Regions from separate parts of the Nocardiopsis alba genome, predicted to be linked through region 1. Evidence: predicted binding sites of a transcription regulator. Region 1 holds the regulator's gene; each other region holds the start of a gene.

Region 1 (10,665 bases):
CACGGGTTGAGCAGGGTGACCCGACCCGGCTGGAAGAGGTTCTCCATCTTGCCGAAGCGGGTGACGATCGCCTGGCAGCCCTCGGGGACCATCACCATGCCCTGGCGCCACCACATGAAGGCGGTGACGGCGAGGGTGACGAGCCAGTAGTGGAGGCCGAAGAAGGGGTGGAGCAGCGGGTTGCTCCCCAGGGTGACCGTCTCCGGAACCACGACGGCGACCGTGCCCACCAGCCCCAGGGCGATGAGGACGATGGCGGGGAGCATCGTGACGAAGGTGCGTCCCCGGGGGATCACCATCGGGCAGATGACGTGGACGGGGCCGCCGGAGCCGCGCTCGTAGTAGCTGCGGTTGAGCGCCTCGCCCGCGTTGTTCAGCGAGGTGGTCTTCTGTTCGATGCGGGTGTCGACGGAGGTGCCCTGCTCACGCGCGGCGATGAAGTCGCGCGGGTCGAGTCCGCCCTCCGAGCCCTGTCCGGACCCTTGGGAGCCCGATCCGGACATCTGGCCCGCGGCCTGTTGGACCGCGTCGGTGACGGCCTGACGCGGATCGGCCCCTTGGGCCATCGCACCGGCCGCACCGCGCACTGTCTGCGCGAACGACATAGGCAAGCACTCCATTCTGGAACAGCGGGAACTGACGACTTCGACGCGGCGTACACCGCTCGGGTTCCAGGTGAGAGCGGATTTCGTACGCGAACAGGCGATAGTGGCCAGAACATAAGAGTGCCATGCGGACAAACCGAAACACAGATCCGTGGCTGGAGCGTAATGCGACCTCTCCCCGACCTCTACATGCGAGCCGCCCGAGGACCCGCCGAGGAGGGGGCTACCGTCGAAAGGGACGGAACACATCCATGGGGAGGATCCCGATGACCGCACTACCCAGTGCCGCCCTGACCAGCGCCGGTCTGATCGGCGGCTACTCGGTGGCCCGCGCCACCGGCAACAGGCCGCTGGGCGGCGCCGTCCTGGCCGCGTGCGGCGCCGCCGCCTTCGAGACCTGGCGTCGCCGCTCGGGTCTGGGCACCGCCGTAGCGTTGACCGGTCTCTACGTGGGGGCCTTCGGCCTCTCCCACCCCCTGGCCAAGAAGGTCGGCGCCTGGCCCTCGGTGCTCGGGGTGACCGCGGCGACCGCCGCCGTCGCCACCGTCGTCGGCGACCGGAAGGGCGACTGACCGTCCCCTCGGAACGTCCACGGGACACGGAGACGACGAAGAGGGGGAGACGCCGCGCGGCTCCCCCTCGATCACTCGGTCCCTAGAGGTCTCGTATCGCCTCTAGAGGCCTCGGATCAGCTGCAACCGCTGGTGGCGCCGCAGCCCTCGCAGGCGTAGCAGCTACCGGAGGGACGCATCTTGGTCCCGCAGGTGATGCACAGCGGAGCGTCCGCCACGAAACCCTCGGAGGCCGGGGCCCGCTTCTCCTCCGCCTCGGCCGGGGCGGTCGGGGCCGACTCGGTCGTGGCCGCGCCGGTGGAGGCCGACTGGGAGTAGGACTCCACCTGGGCGGCGATCTGGGCCGGGTCCTCGCCGTTGAGCTGCGCCTCGCGCTCGGAGGCCGACAGCACGCCCAGGGCCGCGCGCTCCTCGTAGGGCAGGTGGTCCAGCGCCAGACGACGGAAGATGTAGTCCACCACCGACTGCGCCATGCGGATGTCCGGGTCGTCGGTCATACCGGCCGGGTCGAAGCGCATGTTGGTGAACTTCTCCACGTAGGTCTCCAGCGGGACCCCGTACTGGAGGGCGATGGAGATCGCGATGGAGAAGGCGTCCATGACACCGGCCAGGGTCGAGCCCTGCTTGCCGAGCTTCATGAAGACCTCGCCCAGACCGTCGTCCGGGTAGGAGCCGGCGGTGATGTAACCCTCGGCGCCGCCCACGGAGAACGAGGTGGTCTCGCTCGGCCGCTTCTTGGGCAGACGACGACGGACCGGACGGGGCACCTCGACGACCTCGGGGGCCGACTCGGTCCTCTCCTCGGCCTTGTCCTCGGTCTTGGCCGTGGACAGGGGCTGTCCGACCTTGCAGTTGTCGCGGTAGACGGCCAGGGCCTTGAGCCCCAGACGCCAGCCCTCGAAGTAGATGTGCTCGAAGTCGGCGACCGTCGCCTCCTCCGGCACGTTCACCGTCTTGGAGATCGCGCCGGACAGGAACGGCTGCACGGCGGACATCATGCGCACGTGACCCATGGGCTGGATGTAGCGGCGGCCCATCGCGCAGTCGAACACCTCGTAGTGCTCGGGGCGCAGGGACGGGGCGTCCACCACGTGGCCGTTCTCGGCGACGTACTCGACGATCGCCTCGATCTGCTCGTCCTGGTAGCCCAGGTTCTTGAGCGCCCGCGGGATCGCCTGGTTGACGATCTGCATGGAGCCGCCGCCGACCAGCTTCTTGTACTTGACCAGCGAGAAGTCCGGCTCGATGCCGGTGGTGTCGCAGTCCATCATGAAGCCGATGGTGCCGGTGGGCGCCAGCAGGCTGGCCTGGGCGTTGCGCCAACCGTTGCGCTCGCCGACCTTGAGGCATTCCGCCCACTCGCCGGTGGCGGCGGCGTGGATGGGCTCCTCCAGGGTGCCGATGGTGCGCAGGTCGTCGTTGGCGGCGGCGTGCTTGCGCATGACCCGCTTGTGCGCCTGCTCGTTGCGCTTGTAGCCGTCGTAGGGGCCCACGACCCCGGCCATCTCGGCGCTACGGCGGTAGGCGGCGCCGGTCATCAGCGAGGTGATGGCGGCGGCGACCGCGCGGCCGCCCTCGGAGTCGTAGGCGTGACCGGTGGCCATGAGCAGGGCGCCCAGGTTGGCGTAGCCGATGCCCAGCTGACGGTAGGCGCGGGTGGTCTCGCCGATCTTCTCGGTCGGGAAGTCGGCGAAGGTGATGGAGATGTCCATCGCCGTGATGATCAGCTCGGTGAGCCGGGTGAACCGCTCGACGTCGAAGGTGTCGTCCTCGCGCAGGAACTTGAGCAGGTTGATCGAGGCGAGGTTGCAGGAGGAGTCGTCCAGGGACAGGTACTCCGAGCAGGGGTTGGACGCGGAGATGCGACCGGTCTCGGGGTTGGTGTGCCAGTCCTGGATGGTGCCGTCGTACTGGATGCCCGGGTCGGCGCACTCCCAGGCGGCCTTGGCCATGCGGTGGAAGAGGCCCTTGGCGTCGACGGTCGCGATGACCTCGCCGGTGGTACGGGAGGTGAGACCGAAGTCGGACTCGGTCTCGACCGCGCGCATGAAGGCGTCGGAGACCCGGACCGAGTTGTTGGCGTTCTGGTACTGGACGCTGAACATGTCGGCGCCGCCCAGGTCCACGTCGAAGCCGGCGTCGCGCAGGGCACGGATCTTGTGCTCCTCGCGGGACTTGGTCTCGACGAACTCCTCGATGTCGGGGTGGTCGACGTCCAGCACGACCATCTTGGCCGCGCGGCGGGTGGCGCCACCGGACTTGATGGTCCCGGCGGAGGCGTCGGCGCCGCGCATGAAGGAGACCGGACCGGAAGCGGTGCCGCCCGAGGTGAGCAGTTCCTTGCTGGAGCGGATGCGGGACAGGTTCACACCCGCGCCGGAACCGCCCTTGAAGATGATCCCCTCCTCCTTGTACCAGTCCAGGATCGACTCCATGGTGTCGTCGACGGACAGGATGAAGCAGGCGCTGACCTGCTGGGCGGAGGTGGTGCCGACGTTGAACCAGACCGGCGAGTTGAAGCTGAAGAGCTGGTGGGCGAGCGCGTACTTGAGCTCGTGGTCGAAGACCTCGGCGTCCTCGTCGGAGGCGAAGTAGCCGTTCTTACGACCGGTGTCGGTGTAGACCCCGACGACGCGGTCGATGAGCTGCTTGAGGCTCCACTCGCGCTCGGGGGTGCCGAGCGCGCCACGGAAGTACTTGCTGGCCACGATCTGGGTCGCGTTCACCGACCAGGTCGTGGGGAACTCCACGCCGCGCTGCTCGAAGTTGACGCTGCCGTCGCGCCAGTTCGTCATGACGACGTCCCGACGCTCCCACTCCAGCGTGTCGTAGGGGTGGGTACCGGCGGTCGTGAAGACCCGCTTGATCTTCAGGCCCTTGCGCGACCCCTTGCCCTTGCGTCCCGTAGGGCCGCTGGTGGTTTCCGTCATGACGGAGTCTCCCCGAAATACTGATCGTGCGCGGAAACGCTGATGCCCGCGCGGATGTCCCTGGTGGCGGGGTGGGTCGACCACGGCGGCGTGCTCCCTCGCCGTGAGGTCGACCACCCGGGATGATGGCTCCGGACGTCGCGATGGACGTCCGGACTGCTAGCCCGAAGTTGTGGTGTCGATCGCGGGTCGGGGCGATCCGTTCCCCTCGGACGGTTCCTCCCGCTTCGAGGGGTCCTCCCCTCGGTCACGGCGCAGACCGGCGATCTCGGCCTCGAAGTCGGCCAGGCTCTCGAAGCCCCGATAGACGCTGGCGAAGTGCAGGTAGGCGACCTCGTCCAGGTCGCGCATCGGGCCGAGGATGGCCAGCCCGATCTCGTGGGCGGGGACCTCGGCCACGCCTCTGGACCGGATCTCCTCCTCGACCTTTTGCCCCAGTTTGGCGAGGGCGTCCTCGGAGACCGGGCGCCCCTGACAGGCGCGGCGGACGCCGGCGATGACCTTGGTGCGGCTGAAGGGCTCGGTGACCCCGGAGCGCTTGGCGACCATGAGCAGGACGGTCTCCTGCGTGGTGAAGCGGCGTTCGCAGACCGGGCAGGTGCGGCGGCGTCTGATGGCCGCGCCGTCGTCGGTGGACCTGCTGTCGATCACCCGGGTGTCCGGATGGCGGCAGAACGGACAGTGCATCCCGGTTCACCTGCTTCCCTCGACCCGAACAACGACCCGTAGGTCTACTTAACCACAACTTCTAGGCGCAAGCCCCATCGGCAACACCAGATGTTGTGGTCGAACCTAGCCCTCCGCAGCGCGGGTCGCAACCTTGACGACGGCGTGTTCCCGGGCTCGCGTCGAGGACCCTCGCGGGGCGCTCGGAGAGGGGGGTGGAGACGGGGGCGGGGCGGTGCCGGACACCGGCGTCAAGACTACGGGAACGGAGGGCGCGCGCCCTCCGTCCGGCGATCCGCCGGAGCGGCGTCCGCCCCTTACGAGGCGGGCCTTTCCGGCCCGTTCGGACCCTCGACCGACTTCCACGAGACGAACCCCATACCGCCCTCGGACCGACCCCCGGAAAGCCGTTTTCGACATTGGCCGAACACCCTCGGACGAAGACGCGCGAACGCCCGATCGAGGGGACCCGAAAACGTCCATCGAAAAGGCCCGGTCATATCTCCACGACCCTCGAACGCTTGTTTGATATCACCGTGTGCAACGACTAATCTTGACCTTGTTTTCACGCCGGTTTCACCACCCCGCGGACCAGCCGGTCGGCAGGGCCGGCACCGGACACCCGAACAGGCCCTGACCGAACCGAACACCGAGGAGGCCCGGCCGTGCCGGAGGACAACCCCGGAGCCGATCACTCCGGAAACACCACCGTTCTTTCGCCCGTGGGTGACACGGGCGGTGTCACGCCCGTCGCCCCCAAACTCACCGCGCGCCAACAGAGCGTTCTCAACTGCATCCAGCGTTATGTTCGCGAACGCGGTTATCCGCCCTCGATCCGGGAGATCGGCGAGACGGTCGGCCTTTCCAGCCCCTCCAGCGTGGCCCACCAGCTCAAGGTGCTCCAGCGCAAGGGCTACCTGCGCCGTGACCAGAATCGGCCACGCGCCGTGGAACTGTGCGTTCCCGGCCGCGACGAGGGCCAGAGCCTGACCCACGACCAGCTCACCGCCGACGCCACCCGCGCCGCCTCGGTGCCCTTGGTGGGACGGATCGCCGCGGGCGGCCCGATCCTGGCCGAGGAGTCGGTCGAGGACGTCCTGGCGCTGCCCCGTCAGCTGGTCGGCGAGGGGCGTCTGTTCATGCTCACCGTGGTCGGCGACTCCATGACCGACGCCGCCATCACCGACGGCGACCTGGTGGTGGTCCGCCAGCAGCCCAACGCCGAGAACGGCGACATCGTCGCGGCCATGCTGGACGACGAGGCCACCGTGAAGGTGTTCCACCGCGGGGCCGACGGTCACGTGCGTCTGATGCCGCGCAACGACGCCTACGAGCCGATCGACGGCGACGAGGCCACCATCCTGGGCAAGGTCGTCACGGTCATGCGCCGCGTCTGACCCCCTCCGCGAACGGTGGAGGGCGCGGCCCACGGACCGGCCGATACTCTGAAGAACGTGTCCATTCGTGTCCGTGTTCCCGCCCTCCCCGACCGTTCCTCCCGACGTACCCTCCTCACGTCGGCCGTGATCGCCGTCGCGCTGTCCGCCTCCGCCTGCTCCCCCGGCGACGAGGGGCCCGAACCTCCCGGGCTCTCCGCCGACGGCCGCGACGTGACCTTCGAGGGCGGCGGGTTCACCGTCGAAGGCTCCTTCACCCACCCCGAATCCCCGGACGGGGAGCCGGTGCCGGGCGCCCTCATCATCTCCGGCAGCGGGCCGACGAACCGGAACGGCAACAGCGACGGCCGCCCCGAGGCCGACACCAACCTCAACCTCTCCCGGGTCCTGGCCGGCGCCGGGGTGGCCTCCCTGCGCTACGACAAGTTCGGCAGCGGCGACCCCGACACCTGGGACGAGAAGACCGTCGAGGCCATGGGCGAGGACATCGATCCCCTGCTCTTCGACGCCCAGATGGCCGCCGCCTACGAGGAGCTGATCGCCCAGCCCGAGGTGGACCCCGAACGCACCCTGATCGTCGGCCACAGCGAAGGCGCCCTGTTCGCCCTGCGCGCCCGAGAGGTGCTGGAGGACGCCGACCCCGCCCTGGTGCTGGCCGCCCCGCCCGGGGCCCGCATGCTCGACGTCATCGACCGACAGATCACCGAGCAGGTCCGCACCGCCGAGGCCCAGGGCGCCGTGAACGAGTCCGACGCCGCGATGATCCTCTCCGACATCCGGACGGCCCGCGCCCTCGTCCGCGCCGGAGACGAACTGGACATGTACGACCCGACCGGGATCTTCGCGCCTCAGAACCAGGACTTCCTCGCCTGGATCGACGCCTTCGACCCGGTCGACCTCGCCCGCGACCTGCCGGACGACACCCCGGTCCTGGTGTTGTGGGGCGAGGAGGACGCCCAGATCCCCCGGGACGAGATCGATCGGCTCATGACCGGGTTCGAGGACGCCGAGCGGGTGGACCTGCCCGGCACCGACCACGTCCTGCGCGAGTACGACGACTCCCCCGGCGCGGCCGCCCTCGACGGCGACCGGCCCTTCTCCCCCGACGTGGCCCCGGCCCTGGAGAGGTTCGTCGACGGGCTCTGGTGAGCCCTCAGTCGGCCGCGGTGCCCTCGGGCAGCTCGGCCACGATCGAACGGGCCAGACGCTCGGCGTCCTCGGCCGCGCTCTCCCCGTCGACCGATCCGGTGGCCTCGTAGTCGGTGGCGGCGGTGTAGCAGGTCTCGACGTACAGGTTGGAGACCCGCACCCCGGTACAGCCCACCTCGAAGGCCCCGGTCTCGACCCACCGGAGCGCCTCGTCCCCCAGGTCGTCGACCGGTTCGGGCTCGTGCCCCTGCGCGGTGGAGGAGAGGGTGCCGGAGGCGACGTCCGGCCCTCCCTCGACCGGGGCGGCCACCAGGACGAGGGTGGCGGCGGCGGGCACGGAGGCGCCCTCCCCCTCCGGGGTGGCCCAGCGGCACTGCCAGCCGGTACCGAAGGTGTCCTGAGCGGTACCGACGGTCTCCTCGACCTCGAGCCGGTGGTCGGGGACGATCTCGTCGAGGACCTCGGTCCGCCCGATCCCGCATTCGGGGGCGGCCTCGAATTCTCCGCGCTCACCCCCCGAGGTCAACAGGTACCAGGCCAGGAGACCGGAGGCGGCCAGGACGATCAGGGCCAGGACCACCAGGGCGGTGGTGGCGAACACACGGCTCTGCGGTGGCGGTGTCCCCGGGTCGGCGGCCCCGTACGGGGGAACGCTCACAGGGTCTCCTCCAGCCGGGCCGCGAAGTCCACCACCGTGTCGCGTGCCCTGCCGAAGGACACCGGCTCCCCGTCGGCCTCCCCCACGTAGGAGACCCGGACCAGCATGTTGTCGCGTTGGAAGGCGAGTTCGGCGGTGCCCGGCAGTCGTCCGCGCCAGACCCCGGCCTCGGTTCCTCCGGCCAGGTCGACCTGCTCCCCGCGGACCGGGACGGCGGCGTCACGGGCCAGGACCGCCGCCCGCTCGCCGGTGACCACGGGTTCGGCGGAGGCGTCGGTGAAGCGCGCGGACAGGTCCACACGCAGGGAACCCCGCCCCTCTCCGTCGGGGGCCAGGGAGGTCCACACGCACGTGCTGCTCTCCCCGCCGGCGAGGGGGCCGTGGCCCTCGGTCTCGGGGGTCGCTCCGGGAAGGGCCGAGAGCACCGCGTCCTCGGGGATCGACGCGCACGTGGGCGCCGAGGCGAGGACGTCGTCCCCGTCGGGCCGGTCGGGATCGTCCCCGGCGAGTACGAGACCACCGCCGACGGCCGCCCCCGCGAGCAGCACGGCCCCCGCCCCGATGATCAGCGCCCGCGTCCACGGTCGGGGTCCAAGCCCACCACCCGCCGCCGAAGAGCCCACTCGGCCACCGCCTCCCAATACGTGTTCAGGACAACCGTAGGGGGCGGTGATCACCGTCGCGACCACCGCCCCCGTCGGGCGCGTCAGCCGACGACGATGTTGACCAGCTTGGGCGCGCGGACGATCACCTTGCGGACCGTCTTGTCACCGATGAACCCCTGGGCCTTCTCCGAGGCCAGGGCGAGACGCTCCAGCTCCTCGTCGGAGATGTCGGGGGCCACCGCCAGCTTGTCGCGGACCTTGTTCTGCACCTGGACGACACAGGTGACCGTCTCCTGGACCAGCAGCTCCGGGTCGGCCTCGGGCCAGTTCCCGGCGGCCACGGTGCCCACGTGCCCCAGCTTCTCCCAGCCCTCCTCGGCCACGTAGGGCGCGAAGAGCGACAGGGCCACGGCCACGAACTCGGCGGCCTCGCGCACGGCCGGGTCCCCGGCTCCGGGGCCGGAGTCGATCGCCTTGCGCGTGGCCGAGACCAGCTCCATGCAACGGGCGATCGCCACGTTGAAGCGCTTGTCCTCGATCAGGGCGGTGATCTGGTCGATGGAGCGGTGGGTGATCCGGCGCAGTTCGACGTCGCCGGTGGCGGGGTCCGCGCCCGGCGTACCGGCGGCGCCCGCCTCGTGCATGACGCGGTAGGCCCGGTTGAGGAACTTCAGGGCCGCGGTCGGGGACACGTCGGCCCAGTCCACGTCCTCCTCGGGCGGGGAGGCGAAGAGCATGGTCAGGCGGACCGCGTCCACACCGTAGGCGTCGATCTCCTTGCCCAGGTCGACACCGTTGCCCAGCGACTTGGACATCGCCCGGCCCTCGTTGATGACCTGACCCTGGTTGGTCAGACGGGCGAAGGGCTCGGTGAAGTCGAGCATGCCCATGTCGTGCAGCACCTTGGTGAAGAAGCGCGCGTACATCAGGTGCAGGGTCGCGTGCTCCTTACCGCCGATGTAGTGGTCGACGGGGCCCCACTTGTTGACCGCCTCGGTGTCGAAGGGGGCGGTGTCCAGGTGCGGGGAGCAGTAGCGCAGGAAGTACCAGGACGAGTCCACGAAGGTGTCCATGGTGTCGGTGTCGCGCTCGGCCGGGCCGCCGCAGGAGGGGCAGTCCACCTCCACCCAGTCCTTGGCCGCGGCCAGCGGGGAGATCCCCTTGGGAGCCAGCTCGGCGCCCTTGAGCTCGGGCAGGGTGACGGGGAGCTGCTCGTCGGGGACGGCGACCTCGCCGCAGGAGGGGCAGTGGACGATCGGGATCGGGGTGCCCCAGTAGCGCTGGCGGGAGAGCAGCCAGTCGCGCAGACGGTAGTTGACCGTGGCCTCGCCGGTGCCGCGCTCGGCCAGCACCTCGATGATGCGCTCGATGGCCTCGTCCTTGGACAGGCCGTCCAGCGGACCGGAGTCGCGCAGGACGCCCTCGCCGGCGGTGGCGACGCCGGTCTCGGCCGGGTCGGGCTCGCCGGTCTCGACCACGACCCGCACGGGCAGGTCGAAGGCCAGGGCGAAGTCCAGGTCGCGCTGGTCGTGGGCGGGGACGGCCATGATCGCGCCGTGACCGTATCCGGCCAGGACGTAGTCCGCGGCCCAGACCGGCATGCGCTCGCCGGTGACCGGGTTGACGGCGTACCGGCCCAGGAACACACCGGTCTTGGGGCGCTCGGTGGTCTGACGCTCGATGTCGGAGAGCTTGGCGACGTCGGAGCGGTAGGTCTCGAAGGCCTCACGCTGCTCCGGGGCGCACAGTTCCTCGGCCAACTCGGCGTCGGCTGCCACGACGAAGAAGGTCGCTCCGTACAGGGTGTCGGGGCGGGTCGTGAAGACGGTGACCGGCTCGTCCCGGCCCTCGATCTCGAAGTGGACGTCGGCGCCGGTGGAGCGGCCGATCCAGTTGCGCTGCATGGCCAGGACCTCGTCCGGCCAACGTCCGCCATCGAGCTGGTCCATGTCGTCCAGCAGGCGCTGGGCGTAGTCGGTGATCTTGAAGTACCACTGGTTCAGGGCGCGGCGCTCGACCTCGGCGCCGCAGCGCTCACAGCGGCCCTGGACGACCTGCTCGTTGGCCAGCACGGTCTGGTCCT
Region 2 (10,665 bases), on a different contig from region 1:
CCGTCCGGCGAGGACGAGAAGCGTCACCCCCAGCGCGATGGGCAACAGCAGGCCGGTGACCAGGCCGACGGCGGCGTAGGTTCCGAACATCAGCGTCCCTCCCGAACGGACTTGACGACGGCCGCTCCGAGCAGGGCCGGTCCGCCGAGGAGGCAGAGGGAGGCCGCGATGTTGAGGATCAGGTTCAACGCGCCCCCGTCCTGGGACAGGTCGATGATCGCCAGATGCACGGTCAGGGACCGGATCAACTCCATCAGGGCTCCCAGGCAGAACAGGAGGGCACCGGTCAGCGCGGGTCCTCTGCGGCCCGGCGGGGCCAGGGCGGTGAACACCACGAAGGCCACTCCGAGCACGAACAACAGACCGTAGGTGACGAGGGAACTGACGAGCAGGGTGATGAGCATGGGCCTCCCCAGGACGGCGGACCTTCCGACGTTACCCCTGACGCCCTCTCACGTTCTCGCCGGGAGGTCCGGCCGTACGGGCCATGCTCGATTCGAGTAGATTCGTCCGCATGAGCGAACCCGTCCCCCAGGGTGCCGACCGTCCCTTCGACGATCCCGGGCACGTGAAGGCCGTCCGCCGCCGAGGAGGGGCGCTCGGGGCGGGGATCGGCCTCCTCCTGTTCTCCGGGTTCGCCTTCGGTCTTCTCGGCGGAGTCGGCGAGGACCCGTGGTCGGGCCTCCCCATCGGACTGCTCGTCTCGGGGTTCCTCGTGGCCACGGTGCTCGGTGCGGTGGTCGCCGCGCTGTTCCTCCTCTCGGCCCGCCGTCGGCCGCCGTGGTGGGTCGGGGCCACCCTTCTCGAGCGTCGGACGGTGCAACGGGTGCTCTGGACGGGCGAGCTCTCCGGAGCCCTGGAAACGGACCGTCGTGCCCTGCTCTACGCCGCGTCGATCCGAAGGCGCGGACCGTGGCCCCTCGTCCTCCTCGGTCTTCTCATGATCTCGGGGGTGGTGGCGGCGCTCTCGCCGGCCGAGGGGCCCTACGGTGAGCAGGGGTGGTCCACCGCCTCCGCGGGTCTTCTGTGGTTCGCCGGACTCCCGGCCCTCGGTGGGGCCTTCGTCCTGGTGATGGGCGCACGTGAACTCCGACGGGCGCGGACCCTTCTGGAACGCCACGGGGACGGGGCCTGAGTTCCTCCCCGGGACGCGGAGGGAAAACCCGTTGTCCCCGGTCGGGCACGCTGCTTGAATGCGATCCATGATCCCCGTCGACGCCCTTCGCGACCAGCCCGTTCTTCTCGGACGCGGTGTCCGCCTCGTCCCTCTCGACGCCGACAACGCCGATCCCTTCATCGCCTCGCTTCTCGACATGGATCCCGAGGTCCGGCGGATGACCGGCACCCACAAGCGGTTCACCGAGGAGGAGCTGCGCGCCTTCGCCGCGAGCAGGCCGGACCGGCACGACCGGGCCGACTGGCTGATCCACGACCGTGACACCGGGGCCTACGTCGGTGAGTGCGCGCTCATCGACCTGGACCCCGACAACGCCGAGATGCACTACCGGGTCTCTCTGAACGGTCTCGCCGTCACGGGGAAGGGGTACGGCACCGCCGCCACCGACGCGGTCCTGGAGTACGCCTTCGAGACGGTCGGACTGCACCGGGTCGCGCTGGAGGTGTTCGACTTCAACACCCGCGCGCGGCGCTCCTACGAGAAGTCGGGGTTCGTACGCGAGGGCGTCTGGCGCGGGCACCTGAGGTGGGACGGCGCGTGGCACGACGCGATCCTGATGTCGATCCTCGACGACGAGTACCGGGCCTCGCGCGCGGCGCGGGGCTGAGACCGGCCCCTTCCGGCGCTACCGTCGGAGCATGGTTCCCGACTTTCTCCTGCGGTTGCGCGAACACGTGGGTCACGGCCTTCTGCCCCTGGTGGGCGTGACCGCCGTGGTGCTCGACGACGACGGCGCGGTGTTGCTGCACCGGCGCTCGGACGACGGCCGCTGGGCCACCCCCGGAGGCATTCTCGAACCGGGGGAACAGCCGGCTCGGGCCGTGGTCCGGGAGGTCCGCGAGGAGACCGGGGTGGAGGTGCGGGTGGAGCGATTGGCCACCGTGATTGCGCAGGAGCCGTACACCTACCCCAACGGCGACCGGGTGCAGTTCCTCGATCTGGCCTTCCGCTGCCGGCCGATCGGAGGTGAGCCCAGGGTCGACGGGGACGAGAGTCTGGAAGTGGCCTGGTTCGCCCCGGAGGAGATGCCGCGGATGGCCGAGCGCATCCTCGAACGGATCCGTCACGCGCGTGAGCGCGAAGGGGCGCCCTACTTCCCGCTCTGAGCCTTCTCGGCGCCGAGGGCGTGGTCTCGGGGACGGAGGTCGACGCCCGTCGGAAACGTTCCGACGGGCGCCCATCGCGGTCGTGCGGTCAGTTCCACTGCCGACGCATCGTCCAACGGTCCGAGGCGTCGTCCCGGGAGATGTCGATGATGCTCGGCTCGCCCGACTCCGACTCCGCGGAGACTCGGAGCAGATGTATTCGAGTGGCCGGTACCCCGGGGGCCTCGGCGCGGGCGGGCCAGTCGCCGATGATTCTGCGCACCCGGAAGGTGTGTCCTCGCCAGATGAACTGCGCGGGGTTCCCACCATCGGTGGAACGTACGTCGATCTGTTCGTTCAGAAGACTCACTATGACAGCCTATCGAACACGTGTTCGAGAGAGTCGACTCTCTCGGAGGGTCGCGAACACCCTAGGGGTACGAGGGCGCGGAGCGCAGTTCGGCGCGCGGGAGGAAGGGGTCGGATCGGTCGAACGGTTCAGAGGAACACGCGGCCGCGCCGGCCCCGGTCCCGTAGGGCGGCCATGCGCCTGACGTTGCTCGGTCGCCGGGAGAGCAGGTGGTAGAGGGAGAGCGACACGCCGCGCTCGCCGGTGGCCCTGGCGGCCATCTCGCCCAGGTTCACCCGGGTGTACAGCTCGGCGCCGCCCGCGAACAGACGTACCGCGTGGGCGCCCTCGGGGGCCTGCGCCAGCGCGTGGTCGTCGGCCGTGTACTCGCGGACCCGGGCCAGCGCCGCGCCCAGGCCGGGGACGAGCTCGGCCCCCAGGGTCGCCAGGCGCTGCCAGTAGCCCGTGTGGCCCGCGGCGATGTGCCCGATCTGGTGGGCGACCAGGAAGGCCAGGGCGTCCGGGTCGCGGAGCCGCCCCTCTCCGTCGAACATCGCGCCGGGCAGGATCAGATAACGGCGCAGCCCGTGCGCCGCCGCGTCGAGGCTCGCCGAGGGTGTACCGATCCTGACGTAGGCCTCCGGAGCCCGGGTCAGACCGGTCTCGGCGGACAGGGTCATGACGAGACGGTAGGCCTCGGGGAACTGGGTGGGGGAGATCCGCACCGACTCGGCGCGTTCTCGCGCGTACCTGAGCCCGCGCGCCCACCAGCACCCCAGAGGCACCGACACCGCGAGGATCGGGATCCACGGGGAGGTGCCGGACACCGTCCACAGAAGGCGGAGCAGAACGGCGGCCAGGAGCAGCGACACCAGTACGCACAGGAGGAACAAGGGTCTCTCCCAGGGATGCCCGGGAGGCGGGACGATCTCCGCGTCCGTGTCCTCGATGTACGCGTCCCGGATGTACCCGTGCGGGCGAGTGTGCGTCATGCTGCTCCCCTCGGGCCACCGGAGGCGTGGGATGGCTACTCTCTGTGCCTAAATATTACTTTCTGCTTCCCTTTTCGCGGGGTGATGGCGCCGGCGTGTTCCCGGTTCAGGGGTGCTCGTAGCGGCGCAGCTCGTCGGCGAGCGCGTCCAGGAACCGGTCGACCTGCGCGGGGTCGTATCCGGGGCGGGCGCGGGTCGTGGCGAACTGCACCCGCTCCACCTCGGCCGAGGTCAGGGTGGCCCGGTCGGTTCTGCCCTGGAGGAGGACCCCCAGGGTGTGCTCGGCGCGGTCCAGGAAGTCGTCCACCTCCTGCTCGTTGTAGCCGGTGGTCAGGCGGGTGGTGGCGAACCGTGAGTTGCGGATGTCCTCCGGGGTCATCCGGGGGGTCGCGCCGGGCGCTCCATGGGCTCCGGGAAGGCCGGGCGGCATGGGGTGTCCCGGCACGCTCTGGCCGGGGCGCGGCGGCAGCGGGGGCGGTACGACCTGGCCCAGACCGCGGCCGGCGAGTTCGGCGGCGACGACGTCGAGGAAGTCGTCGACCTCGTCCTCTCGGTATCCCGGACTCATGCGGGTGGTGCGGAAGCGGGAGTTGCGGATCTCCTCGGCGGTGATCAGGGCACCGCGGCGCGGACCGCCCTCCAGGGCGATGAGGGTCTCCTCGATGCGGTCGAGGAGGGCGTCCACGTCCTCCTCGTTGTAACCCGGGCGTAGACGCACCGTGTGGAACTTCTTGTTGCGGATGTCCGCCGGTGTCAGAGGCATGGTCCCCATTGTGCAGTTCATGAGGTTCGAAGGGGTGTCGTCACGGGCTCATCCGTGACGCGATTTCGTGGAGGCCGGGCGTGGAGGGGGTGGGCCGGGCCCCGACATGAGGTTCACGGTGTGTCCCGCGCCACGGTGAGGCCCGTCCGTGGCCGACTTCGGACAGGCGGTCGGTATCCGTTCGCGATGACCTCGGAACGGTGGCCGTGAAGCGCTCTCCACCTGCGCGTCTTCCTTATAAGACGCATGTATCCGAGTTCGGTTTACCTTGATCGAAAAGAATGACGGAATCCATTAGTATCGATTACTCATGGTCGCGAAAGCCATTCTCTGTGATTCTTTCGATACATCCGATTCGGGTTATTCGACCCGGCGGCCGTGTACTGTTGCGGTCAGGCGGTCGAAGAGAGGAATCGGCCCCCGGCCCTTTCACTCGGTGGAACGCACTCGGTGGAACGCGGCCGTTGCGGCCACTTCATCGCCCCGATCCTCGGGCCTTCGCGCTCTAGAGGACGTCCCCCACAAACGCCCCTGGCCATGATCTTCGAGAACTCCCGCACCTCGTGAAATTCTGCGGCAACGACCGCGGCCAGGACCGGAAGCATTCGATTCCGGATGACTCGAAGAGGATTCTCGTGAAGAACTCTCCCCGAATCCATGCTCGCCGCGTGCTCCAAGGCGGCGCGGCCTTCGTCGCCTTCGGCGCCCTCGGCCTCGCCTCGGCCATGCCGGCCCACGCCGACACCTATGGCTGGGGTTACGCCTCCGCTCTCGGTGGTGGCGATGGGACCGTCGCGCAGACGCCCATCACCCAGGGCGACTCGGTCTCCGAGTCGTTCTCGACCGGTATCGGCGACTGGCTGACGGTCCAGGGCACCACCACCGCCAAGGTCGACGCCCAGGGCGCCAGCGCCACCACGGTCATCGATCGGGCCGACATCCTCATCACCGTCGAGAACATCGAGGACATCCTCGACCCCGAGGATGACGAGGATGACGACGACGAGGACGAGCCCGAGGACGACACCGAGGACGACGACACCGACGAGGACGGTGACGACGAGTCCGAGGACGAGGACCCGGACCAGGGAGAGGACGACGGCTCCCAGGGTGGTGACGAGGGCGGCTCCGAGGGCGAGAACGGCTCCGGTGGCGGCGAGGACGGCACCGGCACCGTTCCCGGCGACGGGGGCGAGAACGGCTCCGGTGGCGGCGAGGCCCCGAACGAGAACGTCGAGGACGACGACGAAGGCCTCCCCGGCTCCGGCGAGGAGTCCCCGGGCGGGGACGACGAGGAGAAGGTCACCACCGACTCCGCCGACGTCATCGTGCTGGACGAGGAGAACTCCGACCTCGTCGACGGTTCCTCCACCGTCATCATTGAGGGCACCATCACCGGCATCAGCGTCACCACCACCCAGAGCTGGGACGGCGAGGTCACCCACAACGTCGACGCGGGCAGGTTCGACACGGCCCCGGTCCTCTACTCCTCCGAGGACGGCGACGAGGTCGAGCTGACCCTCCAGCCGGCCGTCAGCGAGGGCGTCGTCACGACCGAGGCCGGAGGCTTCGTCTGGAACGACGCCTACACCCTCCTGTACATGAACTTCCTCATCGACGACGAGTTCATCAACGGCTATTCGATCGCCGAGAGCTTCGCGGGCATCACCACCGGCGTGATCGACGACGGTCAGGGCGGCGAGGGTGGCGAGGGCGGCGACACCTCCAAGACCCCGACCGGCGACCGTGACCCGAGCACGCTGCCCAAGACCGAGGCGCGCGGCTCGGAGCCGCTGGCCCAGACCGGTACCCCGCTGCTCGGCCTGATCGCCGCCGGTGCCGCGATCACCGCCGGCGGTGGCGCCGCCGCCTTCCTGGCCCGCCGTAAGAAGAACACCGAGGCCGTCGCGACCGACGAGGGCTGATCCGAACCGTCGTCGACGGGGCCGTGAGACGCCGATCGACACCGAGACGGTGAAGGGCCCCGGGGAGATCTCCCCGGGGCCCTCGCGCGTTCTCGATACCCGTCAGCCGCGCATCAGGTAGGCGGCCATGCCTCGGGCGATGGCGTCGGCGGCCCGCTCCCGCCACTCGGGGTCCTCCAGCAGAGCGGCGTCCTCCGGGTTGCGCATGTTCCCGGCCTCGAGGAACACCTTCGGCACGGTGGACAGGTTCAGCCCGCCCAGGTCGGTGCGCTCGTCCAGGCCCTCATCGGCGAGGTAGTCCGCGTAGGGGACGTCGCCGCCCTCCAGGTATTCGCGACGGATGTCCTCGGCCAGCAGGGCCGAGGGCTCCACGATCTCCTCGGTGAGCCCCGGGATCTCTCCGGGGGTGATGATGTGGAAGCCGCGCCCCGACTCGGGGCCGCCGTCGGCGTGGATGGACAGGGCGGCGTCGGCCTCGTTCTCGTTGCCGATCTCGGCCCGCTCGTCGACACAGGGGCCGACGCCCTCGTTGTCCTCCCGTGTGAGGATCACCGTCACCCCGTCCGCCTCCAGACGCTCCTTGACGAGGAGGGACAGGTCCCAGTTGAACTCGTGTTCGGCGTAGCCGTTCACGCTCTCGGCGCCCACGGTGTCGCAGGCCTTCTCCCCGTTGCCGGCGGGGACCTGGGCGTTGATCTCGCTCGGGGCATCGGCGTTGCCGCCGTTGTGGCCGGGGTCGATCACCACGATCCGGTCTCCCAGGGGGCCGTCGCCCCGGGGCGCGGAGGAGTCCTCTCCGCCGTCGGCGCCGTCTCCTCCGCCCTCGCCGTCCTCGGGGCCGGGGAGGGGAGGGGCGGCCGTGGGGTCGCCGTTCGGGGCGCCGCCCGGCGCGGAGCAGGCCGTGGTCCACAGCGCCGCGAGTGCGAGCAGGGTCAGGGCGCGAACGGCGCGGCTCGGGCGCCCTGAGGGTGTGGAGTCGAGCATGTTCCACAACCTAGCCGTTGGACACGACCCCGCCGTACCTACACGAAGGCGGAGAAAACGCACATGTAGAACAGTCGACCGGGGGGTGGGGGCGTGAAATCGCCCTGATCGGCGGTGGACGTTCCGTGCTCGTCCTCCCTTTCCGTGATGTTCGGGACGGTGTCGGAGAGTGGCCCACGAAGGGTGCGGTCTCGGGCATCACCACGACTCGTCCGTACTGTCCGTACGGACCATCTGTGCTGCTGGGAAAGCAGGGACTGGTGGGGAGAGAGGGGCAACTCTCCGCAGGTCACAGGGATCATCGAAGAGAAAAGGTCGCGCTGGGCGACAGGGCCGCCGCCTCCGGAACGGTTTCCGTTTTGTGATCAAGGCGTTAGGCTCGACGTGTGGATCGCTCTGCGCACGGCGTCCCACACGATCGGTACCCGATCGGTCCGAGGACCGCTCCCGAACCATGAACACCGCGCCCGACCGACCCGATCGGTCGGAACACCCCGCGCCGTCGTCTCCGCGCCGGACGGGGCCGACCCCGCGGTCGGGCATCCCCCAGACACAACAGGAGTATGTGGTGACTCCCGCCGAACCATCCTTCCTCCGCCGTCTCCTCACCGGCGGAACCCTCCTCGTGGCGTTGGGTGCGCTCGGCGCGGTCTCCGTTCCCCACCAGGCCTCGGCCACCTCGCTCGTTCAGGCCGACGCACGTGCCTGGGTCGCCGACGGAGACCTGGTCACCGGCTACTCCGCCATGACCGGTTTCGGTGACGACGGCGAGGACCGGGCCGGCTCCGAGACCCTTCGCGGGCCGCTCGCCCGCTACGCCCGGATCCAGGGTGAGAGTCTCAGCGAGGTCGACCGGGAGTCCGGCGCGAGCGCCTGGTCTCGGGTCGACACGGCCGAGGTCCGCCTCGACGTCCCCGCCCTCGTCGCGCTCGGCATGATCGACCTGCCCGGGGTCCCCCTCGAAACGCCCGAGCCCCCCGCGGGCGCGGAGGATACCGCGCCCGCGGAGGAGCGAGGGACGGGCGAGCCCCCCGGCGCCACCTCCACGCCCCCTTCCGAGTCGGAGCCGGAAGGGGAGGAACCTCTCATCCTGGGCGAGAACGAGACCACGAACGTGCTCGCCGACGACAACGCGGTGGAGTTCACCGTGGCCGACGTGTACAGCAGTGCCGACGCCCGCTACGACGGGCGGACCCGCGCGGACCTGGAGTACGGGGAGTTGACGGCGTTCGGTCGAACGGTGCCCGACTTCGAGGATGAGTACGTGGCGGAGGAGGTCCTGGAGGTCTTCGACAAGAACGGTCGTGTGGTCGAGGAGGTCCCCGTCAGCGTCCGTTTCCTCCCGGACGAGGCCTCCTTCGACGACGAGCATGAGAAGGGCCGGGGGGAGGGGATCCGCTCCTCGCTCACCGTGTCGGTCCAGGTGGGGGACCCCGAGGACGAGAACGGGTTCGTGGTCGATTTCGCCGAGACCCGGGCGAGCGGCTTCGGCCGCGATGGCGTGTCGGGCGAGGAAGGGGTCGAGGAGGCCGGCGGACGGGAGGCCGCGTCGCCGCATCTGCTCGCGACCACGGGGGGTTCGATCGCGGCGCTGGTCACCGCGGCGGCGGTGACGGTCGGTGGTGGGACGGCCGCCACGTTCCTGGCGCGTAAGCGGACCACCGCGTTGGACGACCGGATCGAGGACTGAGCGGCGGTCCTTCCGGGCTCCGTGGTGCCGATCCGCCCGGGCGTGTTCCGGACAGAGGTGGTCCCTGGTTTCCGGTCAAGATGGGTCGAGCGCCGCTCGGCTCCGTTCCCGACTCGGGGTCGGTCGGGAACGGAGCGAGAGGCGTCCTTCTCGGCTGAGAGAAGGGCGGGTGGGTCACCCTGGCCGGATGACCCACCTGAATCCGTCATCGGTAGCCGGAGTACGTCCGGCCGCTCCCCCCGGAATCGGCACAGACCGGGGAGATCACTCCGTACGCTGGCTCGGAATGCCGGCCAGCAGGGCACGAACCTCGGTCTCGCGGTAGCGGCGGTGGCCGCCCAAGGTGCGGATCGAGGTCAGCTTGCCCGCCTTGGCCCAGCGTGTCACGGTCTTGGGGTCCACGCGGAACATGGTGGCAACCTCGGCGGGGGTCAACAGGGGCTCCGCCTCGGGCGTGCGAGTTGACATGTGTACGGCCTCTCCTCCTGGATCTGTGTGCCGATCCTTGAGCCTTGTTCCTGGCACTTGGCCCGGATGTCCAATATTTCCTCTAGGTCCATATTGGCATCACCCGAGGTGATTACGCGACCACACCAAGCAACTTTGCACGTGGGAGGCCATTGAAAGCCGCCCGTGGCCGCGTCACGCTAAGTGATTCTAGCGACACGTTTAGTGGCATGTGGCGTATTCGGTCAAAACTTCATTCTCAGGCCTCGTTTTTCGCGATCCGGTGTGCCCGAAGTGCTAGGGCGGACCTGACCGAAACCCGAGTGGGGAGGCCTGATCGGGGAGAGGTCGTCCCTGCTCGGCCGGGTTTCGAGGGGGATGCGGGGTGGATCGTGGGCGAGGCCGCTCGTCCGCTTCGGTCGGTGGGTGGCGCCACGCGGATCCTCGACGTGGCGGGGGTTGCGTTGTCGTCGTGTGTGCGATCGGTGACCGTCTCGCTACAGTCTACGTCGATACCTATCGGGCGTTATGCCCAGTTTCACGATGCTTGATGTCGTCTCCCCCTCGAAGTGGTCCTCCTACCGCCTTCACATGCGAAAAGAAGGTCGGAGGGGGCCGAGAAACCTGGTGTACCAGGTTGTCCGACGGCGTGGCGCTCGCCCTTTCGGAGCGGATGATGACGACGAACGCGGGGGTCGTGTCCACGAAAACCTGGGAGGAACGTGACACTCAGTTGGCGTGCTCCAGAGCGCGCACCGACCTCCAACGTCGAGTGATCCTCCTGCGCAGCTCCACCACGCGACCTCCGTCACCCTTCGCCAGCGCCTCGATGGCGTCGGAGATCTCGGCCACCGAATGGTCCTCGCTCAGATGGTCGTCGCTGAGCAGATGGGGGAGCCCTCCGTAGTCCAGTTCGAGCAGGGACTCGGGGTGGGCCACCAGGGACAGCCACTCGATGAGCCGTTCGGTCGAGGCCGAGACGGCGTGGTCCCCGATGTGCTCGCGCAACACCGCCACGGTGTGCTCCAACCGTCGCCGGGCCTGCGAGGTCCGGGTCAGGTACAACAGGGTCCTGGTGGTCCCGGCCGACAGGACCAGACACCGCTCCCGATGCTCGAAGGGGATGAACCACGGCACCGGGATCGTCCAATTGCTCGACAGGATGCCCGGGCTGGTCTCGCCCCCCGAATCGCGCCATCGTCGATAGCCCACCTCGGCCCGAGAGACCTCGGTGGTGGGCACGAAGGCGTCGA
Region 3 (10,665 bases), on a different contig from region 1:
GGATCCCGACCCTGGCCGCCCGAGGGCTGACCGGGGTCGTCCTGGGCGGGCTGGCCGCCCGCTCCACCTACCGTCTGATCACCCGGGGGCCCGGACGTTCCGAGGCCTGGCGGCGGACCAACTTCCGGGGGAGGACCGTCACCCTCAAGGAGGGGCCGGCCCTGGCCTCCGGTGTGTGCGCGGCCTCCGCGCTGGCCCCGGGGGTGTCCCCGCGGGTGCGCGCGGCCTCGATCGTGGCCGCCGCGGGCGCGGCCGGGTTCGGCGCCTACGATGATCTGGCCGGATCGGACCGGGCCAAGGGGCTGCGCGGCCATCTGGGCGCGTTGCGTCGCGGCGAGGTCACGACCGGGGCGGTGAAGATGGCGGGGATCGGGGCGACCGGGATCGTGGCCGCCGCCCTGCTGCGTCGGGGTCCGTTGGACACCTTGATGGACGGGGCCCTGATCGCGGCGGGCGCCAATCTGATCAACCTGTTCGATCTGCGTCCCGGCCGCGCGGTGAAGTTCGCGCTGCTCACGGCGGCACCGGCTCTGGTCACCCCGGCCGCGCCCCTGGTGGGCCCGGTGTTGGGCGCCTCGGCGGCACTGTTGCCCGATGAGTTGGCCGAGCGTTCCATGTTGGGCGACGCCGGGGCCAACGCCCTGGGCGCGGCCCTGGGTGTGGCCGCGGTGGCCCAGGCCTCGCGCCCGGTCCGGGCGGCACTGCTGGGCGGGGTGGTCGGTCTGACCCTGGCCAGCGAGGTCACCAGTTTCTCCCGGGTGATCGAGCGGGTGCCGGCGCTGCGCCGTCTGGACCGCTGGGGGAGGAACGCTCCGGAGGTGACGGGTGGGCGGGGTACGTGAGGACCGGCCGGTTCGTGACGGCGAGGTGACCCGGGGGGTCGCCGCCGCGGCCGCGCTCATCGCCGTGGTCACGGTGGGGGCGCGGCTGGCCGGTTTCGGCCGTACCGTCGTCTTCTCCCAGACCGTCGGCGACACCTGTCTGGGCACGGCCTACGTGACCGCCAATCAACTGCCGGCGGTGTTGTTCGAGATCGTCATCGGCGGGGCCCTGACCGCCATGGTCGTGCCGGTGCTGGCCGCCGCGGTCCGCAACGGCGACAGGGACCAGGTCCGCCACACCACGTCCGCGCTGATCACCTGGGTACTGCTGCTCTCCCTGCCGTTGGCGGCGCTGCTCGCCCTGGCCTCGGTGCCGGCGATGGCGCTGATGTTGGGCGGGGCGGGCGGTTGCGACCACGCCGCTCTGCTCTCCCTGGCCTCCCGGATGCTGATGGTGTTCGCGCCCCAGGTGGTCTTCTACGGGCTGGCCGCCGTGCTGTACGGGGTGTTGCAGGCGCACCGCAGGTTCCTGGGGCCGGCGTTGGCCCCGTTGGTGTCCAGTCTGGTGGTCATCGCCGCCTACCTGGCCTTCGTGCCCCTGGGGGAGGGGCACCGTCGGGATCCGGCGGGGCTGCCGCTTCCGGCGGAGCTCGTCCTGTCGTTGGGCACCACGTTGGGCGTGGTGGCGCTGTTCGTCACGGCCCTGGTGCCGGCCCGGGGGCTGGGGTTGCGGCCGCGGCCGTGTCTGACCTTCCCGCCCGGTGTGGGGGCCAGGGTGCGGGCCCTGGCGATGGCCTCCCTGTTGCCCCTGGTGGCCATGCAGGTGTCGCTGCTGGTGGCGGTGGCGCTGGCCAACTGGGGCGGAGGCGCCGGGGCCGCGGTGCTCTACAGCTACGCGTGGGCACTGTTCACACTGCCCTACGGGGTGATCGCGGTGCCCATCGCCACCAGCGCCTTCACCGAATTGACGGTGGCCCACGCCGAGGACGACCGGGAGGGGTTCGCCCGGCTGGTGTCGGCCTCGGCCAAGGCCGCGGTGGTGATCACCGCCGCCGCGGGCACCGCTCTGGCCGGCGCGGCCGGCCCCGTGGCGTCGGTGTTCGCCCAGGTCGATCCCCTGCCGTTGGAGCGGGCCCTGCTCGCCTACGCGCCGGGTGTCGTGGGGTTCGCGCTGGTGGCCCTGCTCGGTCGTGCCCTGTACGCCTCCCACCACGGTCGTCGAGCCGCCGCCGCGCAGGTCGTGGGCTGGGTCGTGGTGATGGTGTGCGCGGTCGCGCTGGTCTCGGCGTCGCCGACGGGGTGGGCGATCGCGGGCCTGGGGGCGGGTACCGCCATCGGGCTGAGTCTGGCGGCGGCCCTGCTGTGCGTCGGGGTGGTCCGCGCGCACGGACGTGCCTGTCTGGTGGGGCTGCCCCGCTCCCTGGCCGCCGCGGTACTGGGCGGGGGCGCCGGTACGGCGGTGGGCCGGTTCGTGGCCGAGATCGCTCCGCAGGGGGGCACCGGTGCCGCGGTGGTCGCGGCGATGGGCGCCGGATGCGCGGCGCTGGTGGTCTTCGGTTCGGTCGCGGTCCTGGTGGACCGCACCGCCGTGCGAGCGGTGGCCGATCGGGCCCGGAACGTACTCGAACGTAGGAGGGGGACGCGGTGAACGACCGGATCGCGTTGGTGATCGGGAGCAGTACCGGAGGTGTGGGTCGCCACGTGCGCTCGCTGGGGGAGGGGCTGCGTCGGCGGGGTCACCGGGTGGCGGTGGTCGGGCCGCCCGAGGCCGATCGGGAGTTCGGTTTCTCCGAGGCGGGCATGCGGTTCTCGGAGGTGCGGATCGGCCCGTCGCCGTCGTGGAACGATCCGCGGGCGGTGGTGCGGCTGCGGGCCCTGTTGGGCGGGGCCGACGTGGTGCACGCGCACGGTATGCGGGCGGGGGCGTTGTGCGCCCTGGCCGGAGCGCGCCCGTTGGTGGTCACCGCGCACAACGCCCCGCCCTCGGTCTCGGGGCCGCTGTCGGCGGCCTTCCCCGTGCTGGAGCGGATCGTGGCGGCCAGGGCCGATCTGGTGACGGGGGTCTCCGGCGACCTGGTGCGCCGGCTGCGCGCGGCGGGCGCCGCGGACGCCCGACCGGCGGTGGTGGCGGCTCCGGACACGGGCGGCACGATCAAGGGGCGGGAGGAGACGCGTCGGGATCTGGCGGTGACCCCGGAACGCCCTCTGTTGTTGACCGTGGCGCGTTTGGCCGAGCAGAAGGGGCTGGACGTGCTCTTGGAGGCGGCGCCCGCGATCGCCGACCGCGCGCCCGAGCCGGTGGTGGCGATCGCCGGGGACGGTCCTCTGTGGGGGAGGCTGCACGACACCGCCGCCGAGATGGACGCGGACGTGCGCATGCTCGGGAGTCGGAGCGACGTGGCCGATCTGTTGGCGGCCGCGGACCTGTTCTGTCTGCCCTCGCGCTGGGAGGGGCCCTCGTTGGTGATCATGGAGGCGTTGCGCGCCGGGCTTCCGGTGGTGGCGACCCGGGTCGGTGGGATCCCGGACCTGTACGAGGGCACGGTGGAGATGGTGCCGCCGGGGGACGCCGGGGCGTTCGCCGCGGCGGTGGGGCGTGTGCTGGACGATCCCGAGTACGCGGCCGATCTGCGGGCGCGCTCACGCGAGGCGGCCCGGAACCTGCCGGACGAGGAGGACGCGGTGGAGGCCGCGTGCGCTCTGTACAAGGCGGTGACGCGGGGGTGAGCCCCGGTCGCCTTCGGACGGGGCGGTGGCCGGCGGAACGGTCTGGTGAATGTGTCCCCGGGGTGGCCCCGGTACCACCGGGCCGGCGATTTTCCTTACCGATCTTTTGATGGCATGCTGATCTTCGGCTCGTGTGGCGTACCCTGGTCGGGTGCGCTTCATGCGCCTACTTCACCACGTGAGGGGAGTATCCCTGTCGCGGCGGCGCCGTCATCACGGAGTACAAGGGCGTGCTCCCGGTTCCGTCGGTCCACACCGTTCCGGTGTGGGCGGGAGAGACCTCCGGTTCGTTATCGTGCGCGCACAACGCTCGCGCGCACCGACCGGAGGAGAATCCGTCCGTGAACGTTCCCCTGTGGGTCTGGGCTGCCACGATCGCGGCCATGATCCTGATCCTGACGCTGGATCTGATCATCGTCGACCACCCCTGGAGCAAGACCAAGGGTCCCAAGGAATTCGGGATCAAGCAGGCCGCCTGGTGGGCTGTCTTCTACATCGGTATCGCCGTGGTGTTCGGCCTCGGTCTCATGTACTTCGGCGGGGCGACCTCGGGCGCGGAGTACTTCGCCGGGTTCGTCACCGAGAAGAGCCTGAGCATCGACAACCTCTTCGTCTTCTATCTGTTGATGACGGCGTTCGCGGTGCCGAAGAAGTACCAGCACGAGGTGCTGCTGGTCGGTATCGTCCTGGCGATCATCATGCGCGGCGTCTTCATCGTCCTGGGCGCCCAGGTCATCAACGCCTGGAGCGAGGTCTTCTACCTCTTCGGCGTCTTCCTCATCTACACCGGCTACAAGATCGTCCGTGACCACGTGAAGGGCGACGAGGAGGAGAAGGACTTCACCCAGACCCCCGCGGTCCGTCTGGTGAAGCGCTTCTGGCCGGTCACCGACGACTACCACGGCGCCAAGCTCACGGTGAAGCTCGACGGCCGTCGTCACGTCACCCCGATGCTGCTGGTGATCGTCGCGATCGGCGTCATCGACCTGGTCTTCGCCGTCGACTCCATCCCGGCGATCTTCGGTCTGACCCAGGACGCCTACATCGTCTTCACCGCCAACGCCTTCGCCCTGATGGGTCTGCGCCAGCTCTACTTCCTGCTGGCCGGGCTGATGGACCGTCTGGCCTACATCAGCTGGGGCCTGTCGGCGATCATGGTGTTCATCGGTGTGAAGATGATCCTGCACGCGCTGCACGAGAACGGCGTCCACGTCATCGACATCGGCATCGGCACCTCGCTGACCGTCATCATCGGCATCATGACCATCACCGTCGTCGGCAGCCTGATCAAGTCCCGCTCGGACTCGAAGAAGAAGACCGAGAGCGAGGCGATCGAGGGTTCCTGACCCCGGCCGGATCCGGCCGGATCCGATCGAGGAGATCGAGCCGAACCTCGTCGTTTCGAACGGCTGTTCGTCTATAGTGGTGGTGTTCTGACGCCGGAGCGTCATGGGCACCACCACTCTCTTCTGGTGGAAGAAACCGTCATGGGCGATCGTTGGTCTTGTCGGACGGGGTAGGGATCTCCTCCTCCCCGCTTCCCCTCAGCGGCCCGGCCCCGAGGCCGAGGCGGCCCTGATGGGTCCGCGACCGCCGTACCGCGAAGCCGCACGGGTCAACCGACGTCACGCGACGTGGTTGGACGTCCGGTGCGTCACAGCCGAAGGATGTCTCACTCGATGGTCGAACAACTGGTGGTGCGTGGAGCACGGGAGCACAACCTCAAGGACGTGTCCCTGGATCTGCCACGCGACTCCATGATCGTGTTCACCGGGCTGTCCGGATCGGGCAAGTCCTCGCTCGCCTTCGACACGATCTTCGCCGAGGGCCAGCGCCGCTACGTCGAGTCCCTTTCGGCGTACGCCCGCCAGTTCCTCGGCCAGATGGACAAACCCGACGTCGACTTCATCGAGGGCCTCTCGCCCGCGGTCTCCATCGATCAGAAGTCGACCAGCCGCAACCCGCGTTCCACGGTCGGGACCATCACCGAGGTCTACGACTACCTGCGCCTGCTCTGGGCCAGGGTGGGCGTGCCGCACTGCCCCGAGTGCCACCGCGAGATCGCCCGGCAGAGCCCGCAGCAGATCGTCGACCGGGTCATGGAGATGACCGAGGGCACCCGTTTCCAGGTGCTGGCCCCCGTCGTGCGCGGCCGCAAGGGCGAGTACGTCGAACTCTTCAAGGAACTCCAGTCCAAGGGCTACACCCGCGCGGTGGTCGACGGCGAGGCGGTGCGGCTGGACGAGGCGCCCAAGCTGGGCCGCTACGACAAGCACGACATCGCGGTGGTCGTGGATCGGCTCAGCGTCAAGCCCGGCTCCCCGGGCCGGCTCACCGACTCGATCGAGACGGCGCTGAAGCTGGCCGGCGGCACGATCGTGCTGGACTTCGTCGACCTGGACGCCGAGGACCCCGAGCGCGAGAAGGTCTTCTCCGAGCACCTGTACTGCCCCTACGACGACCTCTCCTTCGAACAACTCGAACCGCGCTCCTTCTCCTTCAACGCCCCCTACGGCGCCTGCCCCGACTGCTCCGGTCTGGGCACCCGCATGGAGGTCGACGCCGACCTGCTGGTCCCCGACCCGGAGAAGACCCTGGCCGAAGGGGCGATCTCGCCCTGGTCGGGCGGGCCCAACAGCGGCTACTGGGAGCGGATCCTCACGGCGTTGGGCGAGGCGATCGGCTTCGACCTGGACACCCCCTGGGAGCGTCTGCCCCGCAAGGCGCGCAAGGCCATCCTGGAGGGGCACGGCACCCAGGTGCACGTCAGCTACCGCAACCGGTACGGGCGCAGCCGCTCCTACTACACCGAGTTCGAGGGGGTCGTCCCCTGGGTGCGGCGCCGCCACTCCGAGGTGGAGAGCGACCACACGCGCGAGCGCCTCGAGGGCTACATGCGCACGGTGCCCTGCCCCACCTGTGAGGGGACCCGGCTCAAGCCGGTGGTGCTGGCCGTGACCGTGGGCGGTCGCTCGATCGCCGACGTCGCGTCGATGTCGCTGCGGGACAGCGCCGCCTTCCTCGCCGACCTGACGCTCTCCGACCGGGACATGGTCATCGCCTCCCAGGTGCTCAAGGAGATCAACGCCCGGCTGGGGTTCCTGCTGGACGTGGGTCTGGACTACCTGAGCCTGGCGCGTTCGTCCGGTTCGCTCTCGGGCGGCGAGGCCCAGCGCATCCGGTTGGCCACCCAGATCGGTTCGGGGCTGGTGGGCGTCCTCTACGTGCTGGACGAGCCCTCCATCGGGCTGCACCAGCGCGACAACGCCCGCCTGTTGGAGACGCTCCAGCGGCTGCGCGACATCGGTAACACGCTCATCGTGGTCGAACACGACGAGGACACCATCCGCGCCGCCGACTGGGTCGTGGACATCGGCCCCGGCGCGGGCGAGCACGGCGGCCACGTCGTGGTCTCGGGCATCGTCGACGAGCTGCTCACCTCGACCGACTCGCTGACCGGCGACTATCTGTCGGGGCGGCGCGCCATCGAGTTGCCCAAGCTGAGGCGGCCGGTCACCAAGGGCCACGAACTGGTGGTCCGAGGGGCGCGGGAGAACAACCTGGACGGGATCGACGTGACCTTCCCGCTCGGGGTGTTCACCGCGGTCACCGGTGTGTCCGGTTCGGGTAAGTCCACCCTGGTCAACGAGATCCTGTACAAGGCCCTGGCCAAGGAGCTCAACGGCGCCCGCGACGTGCCCGGTCGGCATCTGCGGGTCAACGGCACCGGCAAGGTCGACAAGGTGGTGCACGTCGATCAGAGCCCGATCGGTCGTACCCCGCGTTCCAACCCGGCCACCTACTCCGGGGTCTTCGACCACGTGCGCAAGCTGTTCGCGCAGACCACCGACGCCAAGACCCGCGGCTACCAGCCGGGCCGGTTCTCCTTCAACGTCAAGGGCGGCCGTTGCGAGGCCTGCGCGGGCGACGGCACGCTCAAGATCGAGATGCAGTTCCTGCCCGACGTGTACGTGCCCTGCGAGGTCTGCCACGGAGCCCGGTACAACCGGGAGACCCTTCAGGTGAAGTACAAGGGCAAGAACATCTCCGAGGTGTTGGACATGCCCATCTCCGAGGCCCTGGAGTTCTTCGAGCCGATCAACGCGATCCGCCGCCACCTCCAGACGCTCAGCGACGTGGGGTTGGGCTACGTGCGGTTGGGGCAGCCGGCCACGACCCTGTCGGGCGGTGAGGCCCAGCGGGTCAAGCTCGCCGCGGAGCTTCAGCGCCGTTCCACCGGGCGCACCGTGTACGTGCTGGACGAGCCGACCACGGGTCTGCACTTCGAGGACATCCGCAAGCTGTTGGGCGTGCTCGACCGGCTGACCGAGAGCGGCAACACGGTGATCGTCATCGAGCACAACCTCGACGTCATCAAGACCGCCGACCACGTCATCGACATGGGCCCCGAGGGCGGTTCCGGCGGTGGCATGGTCGTGGCCCAGGGGACCCCGGAGGAGGTCGCCGCGGTCGCGGAGTCCTACACCGGTCGTTTCCTCGCCAAGATGCTCTGACCCTCTCTTCGGTCCGTTCGGGGCCCGCGTCGCCCTCCGGTGACGCGGGCCCCGCTCCGTACCCGGCCGCCCTGCCACGTGAGGGGCGGGATCGGGCACTCCGGGCGGGCTACTACAGTTCGTAGTGGACTGTCAGGCGCAGGTGAGGAGCGTTCGGTCGTGGCCGGAAAGAGGACATGCGGGTGCGGGGTGAGCAGGCGGCGTCTGCTCGGTACGGCGGGCGCGGCGGCGGCCGTCACCGCTGTGAGCGCCTGTGGCGAACCTCCGGACCCCCAGGAGATACGCCGCGGTCACGTGATCGGTCAGGTCGACGAGGTGCCCGAGGGCGGCGGGGCGGTCTTCAGTCAGAGCAAGCTGGTCGTCACCCAGCCCGAGAAGGGCGAGTACAAGGCGTTCAGCGCCTCCTGCACCCACGGTGGATGCACCGTGCAGGAGGTGGAGGACGAGGTGATCCGCTGCCTGTGCCACGGAAGCGAGTTCGACATCACCTCGGGCGAGCCGGTCACCGGGCCGGCCCAGGAGCCGTTGGAGCCCTTCACGGTCACCATCGATGGTGAGGACATCATCCTCGACTGACACGGTCGGTGGACGTCGACGCGAAGCGGCCCCGTCGAGTCGGACTCGACGGGGCCGCTTCGTACGTCGGGGAGGGGGTCAGACCTCCTCGGGGTCGCCCGAACGCGCGTCGCCCGCGTCGTCGTGGGCCAGGGCGGAGGCCGCGACGCTGCGGCGGAAGGCCGAGGTGGGGAAACGCGAGGCGTAGGAGGAGTCCTCCTCGCCGCCGACGAACTCGGTGCGCTTGCGCGGCAGGGACTCCGGGTAGTGGGTGGTCAGCCAGGTGATGAGATGTTCGCGGATCTCACAGGCGATGTTCCACTGGGCTCCGGTGTCGGCGGCGGTGGCGACCACGCGCACCATCACCTCGCCGCTCTCGCTGATGTCCACGACCTGGCAGGACCAGCTGCGCCCGTCCCAGTGATCGCTGGAGGTGATCAGACGGCCGGCCTCCTCGCGGAGTTCGGCGATGGGCACCTCCCAGTCGAGGGGGAGCTGCACCTTGGCGGTGATGTTGGTGCCCGACTTCGTCCAGTTCTCGAAGCTGGTCGTGGTGAAGTTGGCGACCGGGACCACCAGGCGGCGCTCGTCCCAGATCTTGATGGTGACGTTGACCAGGCTGAGCTCCTCGACCCGGCCCCACTCGCCCTCGACCACGACCACGTCGCCGATGCGGAGGGCGTCGCTGAAGGCGAGCTGGAGTCCGGCGAACAGGTTGCCCAGGGTCGACTGGGCGGCGACACCGGCGACGATACCGATGATGCCCGCGGAGGCCAGGAGTCCGGCGCCCAGCGCCTTCACCGCGTCGAAGGTGAACAGGATGGCGGCGATCGCCAGGACGACGATGATGGAGGTGATGACCCGGCGCAGCAGACGGACCTGGGTCTGGAGGCGGCGTGCCCGGCGGTCGGCGTCGCCGTTGCTCGCGGACAGGCGCTGGAGCACCATGTCGGTGGCGGCGTAGGCGAGGCTGATGCCCAGGGCGGTCAGCGTGCCGATCATCAGGATCTGCATCGCGTGCTGGATGGTCTGGTAGGTGCTCCAGCCGACGTCGCCCACGCTGGGCAGCGCCAGGTTGGCGCCCACCACGGCCGCGGCGGTGTAGGCGGTCACCGCGGATCGCGAGACCACGTATCGCGCCATCGGCCAGATCTTGCCCAACTTGTGGTTGAGCAGCCAGTGCAACGCGAAGACCAGGGCCATGGAGAGCGCAATGGCGATGCCGATCGCGATCCAGTGCTCGACGGTCACGATGTGGAGCCCCCTTGTCGTTCGTCTGTTCGTCGGGTGCGGGCCCGGGTGTCGGGCCGAGAGGAGGGAGGGATCCCCGCCTCGGGGAGGGTGGGTGTCGCGGGTGTCGCGGTCCACGTGCCGGAGTGGGCGAACGTGGCCATCAAGGTCTCCTCCTTGATGCTGAAAAGGCCCGATGAAAGAGGTTTTCGAGTCCTTTGGGACGAGAACGCGGTCTTTCCGGGTCGAGGTCCCTTACGTCGGGAAGTCCGTCGGTACCCGCCCAACCTAGACTATGTGGATACCCAATCGTGACGTTTGCGGGAAGGAGCACCCGGAAGTGAGACGCGGCACTGTGCCGTTCGCGCCGACGAGTGGCCGTCTGTCGCCGTGACACATCAGAATGGGGGCATGGCTGCGACTCCTCACCTACGACCCGCGCCCGGATCGATCCCCACCGAGCCGGGCGTCTACCGGTTCCGCGACGCGTCCGGCCAGGTCATCTACGTGGGCAAGGCCAAGAACCTGAGGTCGAGGCTGTCCTCCTACTTCCGTGACTTCGCGGGCCTGCATCCGCGTACCCAACAGATGGTCTCCACCGCCGACGACGTGGACTGGACGATCGTCGGCACCGAGGTCGAGGCCCTCCAGCTCGAGTACTCGTGGATCAAGCAGTACAATCCGCGCTTCAACGTCAAGTATCGCGATGACAAGAGCTACCCCTACCTCGCGGTGACGCTCAACGAGGAGTTCCCGCGCGTTCAGGTGATGCGGGGCGCCAAGCGCAAGGGCGTCCGTTACTTCGGCCCCTATTCGCA

What was found. Region 1 encodes LexA, which represses DNA repair genes until DNA is damaged. Its sites were predicted from a motif close to TCGAACANNTGTTCGA; they were not measured.
Region 2: TR33_RS18470 (DUF6504 family protein) is a predicted target of LexA. The motif match lies at 2,645-2,660, and genes of this name have one in related genera.
Region 3: uvrA (excinuclease ABC subunit UvrA) is a predicted target of LexA. The motif match lies at 4,950-4,965, and genes of this name have one in related genera.

What each region holds. Positions count from the first base shown of each region.
Region 1 covers NZ_BAZE01000012.1:152,991-163,655, reverse strand. The annotation lists gene TR33_RS20770 (SPFH domain-containing protein) at 1-605, opposite strand, end outside; gene TR33_RS20765 (hypothetical protein) at 872-1,177, shown strand; gene TR33_RS20760 (vitamin B12-dependent ribonucleotide reductase) at 1,294-4,107, opposite strand; gene nrdR (transcriptional regulator NrdR) at 4,267-4,794, opposite strand; gene lexA (transcriptional repressor LexA) at 5,496-6,170, shown strand; gene TR33_RS20745 (alpha/beta hydrolase family protein) at 6,228-7,319, shown strand; gene TR33_RS20740 (hypothetical protein) at 7,324-7,977, opposite strand; gene TR33_RS20735 (hypothetical protein) at 7,974-8,600, opposite strand; gene leuS (leucine--tRNA ligase) at 8,684-10,665, opposite strand, start outside.
Region 2 covers NZ_BAZE01000010.1:163,288-173,952, forward strand. The annotation lists gene TR33_RS27435 (hypothetical protein) at 1-90, opposite strand, end outside; gene TR33_RS18450 (hypothetical protein) at 90-404, opposite strand; gene TR33_RS18455 (hypothetical protein) at 515-1,135, shown strand; gene TR33_RS18460 (GNAT family N-acetyltransferase) at 1,203-1,784, shown strand; gene TR33_RS18465 (NUDIX hydrolase) at 1,816-2,283, shown strand; gene TR33_RS18470 (DUF6504 family protein) at 2,372-2,632, opposite strand; gene TR33_RS18475 (M48 family metallopeptidase) at 2,761-3,603, opposite strand; gene TR33_RS18480 (DivIVA domain-containing protein) at 3,710-4,375, opposite strand; gene TR33_RS18485 (hypothetical protein) at 5,002-6,291, shown strand; gene TR33_RS18490 (N-acetylmuramoyl-L-alanine amidase) at 6,394-7,275, opposite strand; gene TR33_RS18495 (hypothetical protein) at 7,844-8,965, shown strand; gene bldC (developmental transcriptional regulator BldC) at 9,230-9,433, opposite strand; gene TR33_RS18505 (DUF8083 family protein) at 10,142-10,665, opposite strand, start outside.
Region 3 covers NZ_BAZE01000006.1:350,825-361,489, reverse strand. The annotation lists gene TR33_RS13985 (hypothetical protein) at 1-842, shown strand, start outside; gene murJ (murein biosynthesis integral membrane protein MurJ) at 826-2,469, shown strand; gene TR33_RS13975 (glycosyltransferase family 4 protein) at 2,466-3,548, shown strand; gene TR33_RS13970 (TerC family protein) at 3,890-4,894, shown strand; gene uvrA (excinuclease ABC subunit UvrA) at 5,228-8,062, shown strand; gene TR33_RS13960 (Rieske (2Fe-2S) protein) at 8,252-8,638, shown strand; gene TR33_RS13955 (mechanosensitive ion channel family protein) at 8,717-9,868, opposite strand; gene uvrC (excinuclease ABC subunit UvrC) at 10,259-10,665, shown strand, end outside.